Regions from separate parts of the Streptomyces sp. NPDC007907 genome, predicted to be linked through region 2. Evidence: predicted binding sites of a transcription regulator. Region 2 holds the regulator's gene; the other holds the start of a gene.
The links. Region 2 encodes HrcA, which represses chaperone genes, less so after heat shock. Its sites were predicted from a motif close to TTNGCACTCNGNNNNNCNGAGTGCNAA; they were not measured.
Positions count from the first base shown of each region.

Region 1: the regulator HrcA is predicted to act here: its motif matches at 3,876-3,902, upstream of groES (co-chaperone GroES).

Region 1 covers NZ_JBIBKR010000001.1:1,003,149-1,008,759, forward strand. The annotation lists gene ACFZDI_RS04530 (ester cyclase) at 1-284, shown strand, start outside; gene ACFZDI_RS04535 (hypothetical protein) at 365-490, shown strand; gene ACFZDI_RS04540 (hypothetical protein) at 540-1,586, opposite strand; gene groL (chaperonin GroEL) at 1,726-3,351, opposite strand; gene groES (co-chaperone GroES) at 3,468-3,776, opposite strand; gene ACFZDI_RS04555 (polysaccharide deacetylase family protein) at 3,946-4,695, opposite strand; gene ACFZDI_RS04560 (polysaccharide deacetylase family protein) at 4,692-5,611, opposite strand, start outside.
Region 2 covers NZ_JBIBKR010000004.1:555,141-560,751, reverse strand. The annotation lists gene ACFZDI_RS18825 (16S rRNA (uracil(1498)-N(3))-methyltransferase) at 1-199, opposite strand, end outside; gene ACFZDI_RS18820 (nitronate monooxygenase) at 196-1,269, opposite strand; gene dnaJ (molecular chaperone DnaJ) at 1,734-2,870, opposite strand; gene hrcA (heat-inducible transcriptional repressor HrcA) at 2,870-3,886, opposite strand; gene ACFZDI_RS18805 (MBL fold metallo-hydrolase) at 4,058-4,789, shown strand; gene ACFZDI_RS18800 (DUF3097 domain-containing protein) at 4,821-5,611, shown strand, end outside.

The sequences.
Region 1 (5,611 bases), on a different contig from region 2:
ACGCGCTCCGGCGCGAGGTGGAGGTGTGGCGGGGCGGGTTCGACTTCTCGTTCACCATCGAGGACCAGATGGCGCAGGGCGACCGGGTGTGCACCCGGTGGACCTTCCACGGGCGGCACACCGGCGAGTTCCTCGGGATCCCGCCGACCGGTCAGGAGGTCACCATGACCGGGACGACCGTCCACCGCTGCACTCCGGACGGAAAGATCGCCGAGGGCTGGTGGCAGTACGACCGCCTGGGGCTGATGCAGCAGCTCGGGGTGCTCGAACCGCTGGAGCTGTGACGCCGGGGGGTTCCTCCGGTCGCCCGGCTGGCGCGCCGATGGGGCACGCGCGGGGTGGTGCGGGTGCATACGTTCCGGACATGCCTTCCCACTCCTGCGCGTGCCACGAACCGGGGCAGACGGCCACGGGTGAATCGCCCACCACGCTCAAGGCTTCCGACGTGAAGATCAACGTCACGGAGTTCGGCCGCGGTAAGTCCTGGTGAGCCGTCGGCCCAGGACGAAGGTGCTCGGGACGCGGGAGCCGCTGGACGGCTAGTCGCCGCCCCCGCCGCCGCCGTCGCCACCGCCGCCGTCCCCGCCACCGCCCCCGTCCCCGCCGTCCCCGCCGTCACTGCCCCAGCCGTCGCCGCCGCCGGGTTCGTTGTCGTCGCGGTCCGTGCCGAGGTTGCTGAACCAGGGGCGCTCCCAGAGGTCGTCACCCGTGTCCCGGCGGGGGGTCACCGCGCGGAACCTCGCCAGGCCCGTGGTGTCGCCGAGGCCGAAGGACACCGCGACCGCGTGGGCCATCACGGCGTCCAGGGGGTCGGGGCTCTCGTGGTGGACGTCGGCCAGCGGCAGCAGCACCGTGCCGGGCGGGGGGCCGGGCCGTCGGGAGGGGCGGGTCAGGAGGGCGACGCGCCGGCCGTCGCGCAGGAGCCAGGAGCTCTCGGAGTTCTCGCGGCCCAGTGTCCAGTGCCGGTCGGGCAGGCGGAGTTCGACCCTGCTCTTGGACTTGCGCAGCCTCTTGCGCAGGTCGAGCCGCACGGCGGCCTCACCCACGGTCATGACCAGACCGCCCGTCCGGTCGCCGGTGTCGGGGCGGTAACCGTACGGCGCCCGCAGCCGCACGGCGGGGGCGTGTGGGCCCCAGACGTCCACCCGGACCAGGCGCCGGTCCACGGCGACGGCGATCCGGCCGACGGGGCCCGGTGCGTAGCGCCGGGCGATCCACAGCGGCACGCCCTCCACCTGCGCCCGTGCGGCGAGGGCGGCCACGTGCTCGGGCCCACCGCACTTGCGCACGGCGAGGTCGCCGAGCGCATGAGCGAAGTCGGCGGCCCGGCGCACCTTCAGGGGTGTCGTGGTGCCGGTCGCACGGGTGACCGGGACGACGCCCGGGCCCTGGGGCAGTGACTCCACGGGGCGTTCGGTGCCGCCACCGCCGAGCCAGCGTCCGCGCTGATACGCCTCGGCCATGGCGGCGACGTTCAGCTCGTCCAGCGGTGTGGTCCGGCCGCCTCTGCGCAGCCGGTCCTCGGTGAGTTCCGCGGTACGCGCCAGCGGGTTGCGGGACCGTTCCTGATAGAGCACCTGGCTCATCGCCACCCCCTTCTGTTCCGGTGTCCAGGACACCGCCGACCGCCGCCGCGGTTCCGGGGCCGGTGGAGGCGAACGGTGAGGGCCCGGCACCCCGTTTCCGGGATGCCGGGCCCTCACTCAGGCTCTGGCGACTTGGTCGTCAGTGGGCGTGGCCGTGGCCGTGGCCCGCGGCGGCCGGCTCCTCCTCTTCCTTCTTCTCGACGACCAGGGTCTCGGTCGTGAGGAGGAGGGAGGCGATGGAGGCGGCGTTCTCCAGGGCCGAACGGGTGACCTTGACCGGGTCGATGACGCCGGCCTTCACCAGGTCGCCGTACTCGCCGGTGGCGGCGTTGAAGCCCTGGCCCTTGTCGAGCTCGGCGACCTTCGAGGTGATGACGTAGCCCTCGAGGCCGGCGTTCTCGGCGATCCAGCGCAGCGGCTCGACGGCGGCGCGGCGGACGACCGCGACACCCGTGGCCTCGTCGCCGGTCTTGCCGAGGTTGCCCTCGAGGACCTTGACGGCGTGGACCAGCGCGGAGCCACCACCGGAGACGATGCCCTCCTCGACCGCGGCGCGGGTCGCGGAGATGGCGTCCTCCAGACGGTGCTTGCGCTCCTTGAGCTCGACCTCGGTGGCGGCACCCACGCGGATGACGCACACGCCGCCGGCCAGCTTCGCGAGGCGCTCCTGGAGCTTCTCGCGGTCCCAGTCGGAGTCGGTGGTCTCGATCTCGGCCTTGATCTGGGCAACGCGGCCGTGCACGTCGTCCTTCTTGCCGGCGCCGTCGACGATGGTGGTGTCGTCCTTGGTGACGGTGACGCGGCGGGCGGAGCCGAGGACGTCCAGGCCGACCTGGTCGAGCTTGAGGCCGACCTCCTCGGAGACGACCGTGGCGCCGGTGAGGACGGCCATGTCCTGCAGCATCGCCTTGCGGCGGTCGCCGAAGCCGGGGGCCTTCACCGCGACGGCGTTGAAGGTGCCACGGATCTTGTTCACGACGAGGGTCGACAGGGCCTCGCCCTCGACGTCCTCGGCGATGATCAGCAGCGGCTTGGAGGCGTTGGCCTGGATGACCTTCTCCAGCAGCGGCAGCAGGTCCGCGATGGCGGAGATCTTGCCCTGCGTGATGAGGATGTACGGGTCGTCCAGGACGGCTTCCATGCGCTCCTGGTCCGTCACGAAGTACGGCGACAGGTAGCCCTTGTCGAAGGCCATGCCCTCGGTGAAGTCCAGCTCCAGACCGAAGGTGTTGGACTCCTCGACGGTGATGACACCGTCCTTGCCGACCTTGTCCATGGCCTCGGCGATGAGCTCGCCGACCTGCTGGTCCTGGGCGGACAGCGCGGCGACGGCGGCGATGTCGGACTTCTCGTCGATCGGGCGGGCCGTGGCGAGCAGGTCCTCGGACACAGCGGCGACGGCGGCGTCGATGCCCTTCTTCAGGGCGGCCGGGGAGGCACCGGCGGCGACGTTCTTCAGGCCCTCGCGCACGAGCGCCTGGGCGAGCACGGTCGCGGTGGTCGTACCGTCACCCGCGATGTCGTTGGTCTTGGTCGCCACCTCCTTGACCAGCTGGGCACCGAGGTTCTCGTACGGGTCCTCGACCTCGACCTCACGGGCGATGGTCACACCGTCGTTGGTGATGGTGGGAGCGCCGAACTTCTTGTCGATGACGACGTTGCGGCCCTTGGGGCCGATCGTCACCTTGACCGTGTCGGCAAGCTTGTTGACGCCGCGCTCGAGGGCGCGACGGGCGTCCTCGTCGAACTTCAGGATCTTCGCCATGGGAGCGTGAGCCCTCTTCCGGAATCTGGGATATACGGCACTGCGCCCCGGGCGCCCGGCTTATTGGCGATCGCGGGGGCCAGGGGCGCAGTTCAAAGCAAGGTGCTTGGGGTGAATTACTTCTCGACGATCGCGAGCACGTCGCGGGCCGAGAGGACGAGGTACTCCTCGCCGTTGTACTTCACCTCGGTGCCGCCGTACTTGCTGTAGAGCACGACGTCGCCGACGGAGACGTCGAGCGGAAGACGGTTGCCGTCCTCGAAGCGGCCCGGGCCCACGGCCAGGACGACGCCCTCCTGGGGCTTCTCCTTGGCGGTGTCCGGGATGACCAGGCCAGAGGCGGTGGTCTGCTCGGCGTCGAGCGGCTGGACCACGATGCGGTCCTCGAGCGGCTTGATGGCAACCTTGGAGCTGGTGGTCGTCACGATCCGACCTCCCCCTTCGGAGATCTCACGGGGTTAACTGTCTGAGGTGGCGACCAGGTGGATCCGTCGTCGCGGGTGCCGGACCTGCCCGTCGCTGTGTTGGCACTCTCCTAGGGGGAGTGCCAGAGCCGAGACTATGACTGCGATTAGCACTCGGTCAAGCGGACTGCTAATTGCCGACGGCGCGTCGGACAGATGCCCTCTCCAGGTGGTCCTCCAGCCGCCCCACCCGCAGCCCCCGTTCCCCGATCTCCCGCAGCAGACGCCCGGTCCGTTCCGTGAGGGTCGGGGACCCGGTCTCGCCGGACGGCACCGAGACGATGTCACCGGCCCGCAGACCGCGCGCGCCCCGGGTGTACGTCAGTTCGCCGTCGGCACCCAGGGACGCGCGCCACAGGACGACCGCGGTGATGCCGCAGTCGGCGGCGGCGCGCAGGGTCGTGGTGTCGTAGGTGCCGTAGGGCGGACGGAAGAGCCGGGGGGTGACCCCGAAGCGGGAGCGGAGTTTGTGCTGCTGGCCGCAGATCTCGGCGCGCTGCCCGGCGTAGGGCAGGCCGCGCAGGGCGGCGTGGTCGAGGGTGTGGTTCTGCAGGGACGCGCCGACCGCGCGCAGCCGGGCGAAGTGGCCGTAGCCGGGCCCCACGACGCTGTCGGTGAGGAACATGCTGACCGGGAGCCGCCGTTCGCGGACGAGGCCGATGAAGCGGGGGTCGCGTTCGGCACCGTCGTCGTAGGTGAGGAAGACGACGGGCTCGCGGGTGGGGACGTGGTCCACGACGGGCGGCAGCCCGCGGGTGTCGCCCACCGCGCGGGGCGGGTCCTGCGCCCGGCCGTCGGCGGCGCCGGGCCGCTCCCCCGCGCCCCCGGCGCAGCCGGTCAGCAGGGCCGCGCAGAGCACGGCGGCGGCCGTCCGCCTCACAGGTAGTCCTCCAGCCGCGCGACCGTGTAGCCCTGGGCCGTGACCTTGTTCAGGAAACGGCGGACCATGTCGGCCATCGTGCCCTTCCACTGGTCGCGCCCGCGGAAGTGCGTGAGGACGATGTCGCCCGGGCGCAGCCTGCGGCCCCCGTCGCGGTACTCCCAGTGGTCGGCGAAGACCTCCTCGTTCCACAGGGGCACGTACGCGATGCCGCAGTCCTTGGCGGCGCGCAGGGTCGACCGGTCGTAGCTGCCGTAGGGCGGGCGGAAGAGTGTGGGGCGTGCGCCGAAGCGCCTCTCCATGTAGCGCTGCATGCCGCAGATCTCGCGCTTCTGCGCCTGGTACGACATGCCTCGCAGGTTGGGGTGGTACAGCGTGTGGTTGTGCAGCGCCACGCCCCCGGACTGCATCCTCCGGAAGTAGCCGGGGTCGTCCTTGACCAGGTAGCCGCTGAGGAAGGCGCTGTACGGCACGTCGAGGTCGCTCATCATCCGCAGGAACGCGGGGTCCTTCTCGGCCCCGTCGTCGATGGTGAGGAAGACGACCTTGTCGCTGGTGGGGATCCTCGTGAAGACGGGCGGCAGGCCCAGCTCCCGGTGGCCTTCCACCTCGAAGCCCTTGCGGGTGGTGATCCTCGGCTTGGTCGCGGGGGCGGGCGGTGCGGCCGACGGGGCCCTGCGCAGGTCCCAGCGGCGTGCGGCGGCGACCCGGGCGGCGTGCGCGGCGCGCAGTCTGGTGGCGTAGGAGTCGAGCGCGCGGGCCGGGGGCGCGTCGAGGGGCTGCTGGCCGCCGGCCGGGGTGACCTGGTCGCCTCCGTCCTGCGTGCAGCCGGAGGCGATGGCGGCGAGGACGAGCACGGCGAGGGCGATCCGTGCGCCGGCGGGCGCCCGCCCAGATGCCCGGCTTTTATCGTTTT
Region 2 (5,611 bases):
GGAGGATCAGCCGGTCCTTGCCCTCCGTGTCGAGCACGACGCAGTCCGCCCAGCGGCCGGCCCCGTCCGTGAGGACGACGTCCTCACCGGCGCGCAGCCGCTTCACGGAGACGGCGTGCCGCCCCTCCGGCCCGTCGAGGACGTACCGGCCGTCACCGCCCGCGGCGAAGTCCTCGGCCACGAACACCGGCGCGGTCACAGCACACCCCCACTCGTCAACGACGCCCGGGCGGCGGCCAGTTCCCCGGCCAGCACCTCCACCAGCTGCCCGGCGGGCAGGTCCCGCGCCATCCGGTGCCCCTGTCCCGCCCACAGCGCCATGCCCTGCGCGTCACCGGCCTTGGCGGCGGCCTTGCGCAGCGGCGCGGTGAGGTGGTGGATCTCGGGGTAGGCGGCGGGCGCGTACGGGCCGTGCTCGCGCAGGAACCGGTTGACGAGGCCGCGCGCGGGCCGCCCGGAGAACGCCCGGGTCAACTCCGTGCGCACGAACAGGGGGTTGGTCAGTGCCTGCTTGTGCAGGGCGTGCGCCCCCGACTCGGTGGTGGCGAGGAAGGCGGTGCCCAGCTGGGCCGCGCTCGCGCCCGCGGCGAGGACACCGGCGATCTGGCTGCCGCGCATGATGCCGCCGGCGGCGATGATCGGGATACTCACGGCCTCGCGGACCTGCGCGATCAGCGACAGCAGTCCGAGGCCGGAGCCGTCCGTCTCGGGGATGTCGCGGTGGGTGCCCTGGTGGCCGCCGGCCTCGACGCCCTGGGCGATGACCGCGTCCGCGCCCGCCCGCTCCACGGCCCGGGCCTCGTCGGGGGTGGTCGCGGCGGCCAGGACGAAGGTGCCGACGCGGTGCAGGGCGTCGACGACCTCCCGGCTCGGGACGCCGAAGTGGAACGACACGACCGGTACGGGGTTGTCGCGCAGCACCACGAGCTTGGCCTCGAAGCCGTCGTCCCGTCCGCTGTCCGCGTCGCCGAGCTCGGCCTCGTACCAGGTGGCCTCGCCGGCCAGCTGATGGGCGTAGACGTCGACGGCGGCGGGGTCGGCGTACTCCGGCTGCGGCATGAAGACGTTGACGCCGAAGGGCCTGCCGGTGAGGCTCCGGAGCTGCTTGATCTCCTGGTACATCCCGTCGGCGGTCTTGTAGCCGGCGGCGAGGAATCCCAGCCCGCCCGCTTCGCACACGGCGGCGGCCAGCTTCGGTACGGAGACGCCGCCCGCCATGGGGGCCTGCACGATCGGGTGGGGGAAGAGATCGGTCAGTGCGGAGGACATGACGGCATGTTGTCACGTCCTCCGGACAACCCCTAAACCGGCCTGCCGACTGGCATAGACCAGAGGAACAGGCACCTCCCGTCACCCGGGAGGCACCCCGCATCACCCGTCACAGGCGCCGGCTCAACGCCCGTTGAACGCATCCTTCAGCCGCGAGAACAACCCCTGCTGCCCCGGCTGACCGTGCCTGCCCGGGGGACGACCCCCGGACCCCAGGCAGCGGCCCGACCACTCGCGTCAGCGACCGTTGAACGCATCCTTCAACCGCGAGAACAGCCCCTGCTGCCCCGGCTGACCGTGCCTGCCCGGGGGACGACCCCCGGACCCCCAGCAGCGGCCCGACCACTCGCGTCAGCGACCGTTGAACGCATCCTTCAACCGCGAGAACAACCCCTGCTGCCCCGGCTGACCGTGCCTGCCCGGGGGACGACCCCCGGACCCCGGCAGCGGCCCGACCACTCGCGTCAGCGACCGTTGAACGCATCCTTCAGCCGCGAGAACAGCCCCTGCTGCCCCGGCTGGAACTGCCCGGTGGGGCGTTCCTCGCCGCGGAGTTTGGAGAGTTCGCGCAGCAGGCGCTCCTGCTCGGGGTCGAGCTTGGTCGGGGTCTGGACCTCGACGTGGACGATGAGGTCGCCGCGTCCGCCGCCGCGCAGGTGCGTGACGCCCCGGCCGTGCAGCGGGATCGACTGGCCGGACTGGGTGCCCGGGCGGATGTCGACCTCCTCCATGCCGTCGAGCGTCTCCAGCGGCACCTTCGTGCCGAGGGCCGCCGCCGTCATGGGGATCGTCACCGTGCAGTGCAGGTCGTCGCCGCGCCGCTGGAACGTACTGTGCGGCAGCTCGTGGATCTCGACGTAGAGGTCACCGGCCGGACCACCGCCGGGGCCGACCTCGCCCTCGCCGGCGAGCTGGATGCGCGTGCCGTTGTCGACACCGGCCGGGATCTTGACCGTGAGCGTGCGGCGGGAGCGGACCCGGCCGTCGCCCGCGCACTCCGGGCACGGGGTCGGGACGACCGTGCCGAAGCCCTGGCACTGCGGGCAGGGGCGGGACGTCATGACCTGGCCCAGGAAGGACCGGGTCACCTGCGAGACCTCACCGCGGCCGCGGCACATGTCGCACGTCTGGGCGGAGGTGCCCGGCGCCGCGCCCTCACCGTTGCAGGTGTTGCAGACGACGGCCGTGTCGACCTGGATGTCCTTGGTCGTACCGAAGGCCGCCTCGTCGAGCTCGACCTCGATACGGATCATGGCGTCCTGGCCGCGGCGGGTGCGCGAGCGCGGTCCGCGCTGCGACGCCGTGCCGAAGAACGCGTCCATGATGTCCGAGAAGTTCCCGAAACCACCGGCTCCGAAGCCGCCCGCGCCACCGCCGCCGGCCTGCGAGAGCGGGTCGCCGCCGAGGTCGTAGACCTGCTTCTTCTGCGGATCCGACAGCACCTCGTAAGCGGCGTTGATCTCCTTGAACCGCTCCTGGGTCTTCGGATCGGGGTTGACGTCCGGGTGCAGCTCGCGCGCGAGCCGCCGGAAGGCCTTCTTGATCTCTTCCTGCGACGCGTCGCGGCGCACGCCGAGTACGGCGTAGTAGTCCGTGGCCACTACGACTCCGCCAGGATCTGTCCGACGTACCGTGCCACTGCGCGTACCGCTCCCATCGTTCCCGGGTAGTCCATGCGGGTCGGTCCGACCACGCCGAGCTTGGCGACTGCCTCGCCGCCCGAACCGTAGCCGACCGACACGACGGACGTGGAGTTGAGTCCTTCGTGGGCGTTCTCGTGACCGATCCGTACGGTCACGCCCGGATCCTTCGCCTCGCCGAGCAGCTTGAGGAGCACGACCTGCTCCTCGAGCGCCTCCAGCACCGGCCGGATCGTGAGGGGAAAGTCATGACCGAAGCGGGTCAGATTGGCGGTGCCGCCGATCATCAGCCGCTCCTCGTTCTGCTCGACGAGCGTCTCCAGAAGCGTGGAGAGCACCGTAGAGACGGTACCCCGGTCCTCGTGCTCGAACGCCTCCGGGAGATCCTCCACCAGACCCGGCACATCCGCGAAACGGCGGTTCGCCACACGGCTGTTGAGCCGCGCGCGCAGATCCGCCAGCGAGGCCTCGCCGAAGGGCGCCGGGCAGTCGACCACCCGCTGCTCGACCCGCCCGGTGTCCGTGATCAGCACGAGCATCACGCGCGCGGGCGCGAGGGAGAGCAACTCCACGTGCCGCACGGTCGAGCGGGTCAGCGACGGGTACTGCACGACGGCGACCTGACGCGTGAGCTGCGCGAGCAGCCGTACCGTACGCGCCACGACGTCGTCGAGGTCGACGGCACCCTCGAGGAAGTTCTGGATCGCGCGCCGCTCGGGCGCGGTCATCGGCTTGACACCGGCGAGCTTGTCGACGAACAGCCGGTAGCCCTTGTCCGTGGGGATGCGCCCGGCACTGGTGTGCGGCTGGGCGATGTACCCCTCGTCCTCGAGGGCCGCCATGTCGTTGCGGACGGTGGCCGGGGAGACGCCGAGGTTGTGCCGCTCGGTGAGGGCCTTGGAGCCCACCGGCTCCTCGGTGCCGACGTAGTCCTGGACGATGGCGCGCAGCACCTGAAGCCTGCGTTCACTGAGCATCGCGCACACCTCCAGATGTCTCCGCCTGCTTGCCCTGCCGGTCCGGCCTGGCACTCTGCGCGTGCGAGTGCCAGCATTCCCCGGCCCAGTGTACGGCGGTGGGGTACACCCCCGGCAAGGCTGGTCGTGCGGCGCCGTGCCCCGAGCGGGGCCCACCGCTAGCGTCGCCGTATGACGGTGACTTGGGAAGACCTGGGGTGGGAGCGCGTGGCCGCGGGGGTGGGGCGGTGCCGGCTGCCGGTGTGGGACTGCACCGCGGGGCTGGTCGTCGGCGAGGACGCGGCCCTCGTGATCGACCCGGGGTCGAGCCTCGCCGAGGGCGCGAAGGTGCGCGAGCAGGCGCGGGCACTCGCGGGTCACCGTGTGACACATCTCGCGCTGACCCATCCGCACTTCGACCACGTCTTCGGTGCCGCGGCGCTCACGGACGTGGAGGTGTTCGGCGCGGTGGGCGTGGACGCGGTGCTGACCCGGGTGCGGGACCGCGAGGAGATGCGGGCGGACGCGGTGCGCAACGGCCTGGCGGCCGAGACGGCCGAGGAGGCGGCGCAGCGGCTGGCCGCGCCCGGCCACCTGGTCTCCGGCGAGTGGACGCTCGACCTGGGCGGCGGCCGGCAGGTGCTGCTGGCGAACGTCGGCCCGGGTCACACCGCGCACGACCTGGCGGTGCTGGTGCCCGGGGACCCGGAGGTGGTGTTCTGCGGCGACCTGGTCGAGGAGTCCGGGGAGCCGCAGGCGGGCCGGGACGCGGTGCCCTCGCAGTGGCCGGCCGCCCTGGACCGGCTGCTCGGCCTGGGCGGTGAGGACGCGGTGTACGTGCCCGGTCACGGAGCGCTGGTGGACGCGGCGTTCGTGCGGGCACAACGGGACGCCCTGGCGGTGCGTTTCGGCGTGTCGCAGTGATCGCCGTCCGCCTTCTCCTATCGTCATGCGAATGCGCCAGTACTCCGCCGATCTGACCCCGCCGTGGAAGAAGCCGAAGCCGGTGCCCGAGGTCGCGGCGGAGCCGGGCCTGGTCGTGGAGGAGCCGGGGACCGGCTTCTGCGGTGCGGTGATCCGCTGCGAGGCGGGCACGGTGACGCTGGAGGACCGCTTCGGCAAGCACCGGGTGTTCCCGATGGAGCCGCGCGGTTTCCTGCTGGAGGGCAGGGTGGTGACCCTGGTGCGGCCGTCGTCGGGCGGCCCCGCGCGTCCCACCCGCACGGCCTCGGGATCGGTCGCCGTTCCCGGCGCACGTGCCCGGGTGGCCCGCGCCGGCCGCATCTACGTCGAGGGCCGCCACGACGCCGAGCTGGTCGAGAAGGTGTGGGGCGACGACCTGCGCATCGAGGGCGTGGTCGTGGAGTACCTGGAGGGCGTCGACGACCTCCCGTCGATCGTCGACTCCTTCGCCCCCGGCCCCGACGCCCGCCTCGGCGTCCTGGTCGACCACCTGGTCCCGGGCAGCAAGGAGTGGCACATCGCCCAGTCGGTGGAGAGCGCACACGCGCTGGTCGTCGGCCACCCCTACATCGACATCTGGGAGGCCGTGAAACCGTCGTCCCTCGGCATCGAGGCCTGGCCCCGGGTGCCGCGCGGCCAGGACTGGAAGACGGGCGTGTGCAGGGCTCTCGGCTGGCCGGAGAACACCGGCGCCGCCTGGCAGCGGATCCTGTCGGGGGTCCAGTCGTACAAGGACCTGGAGCCGGAACTCCTGGGCAGGGTCGAGGAGCTGATCGACTTCGT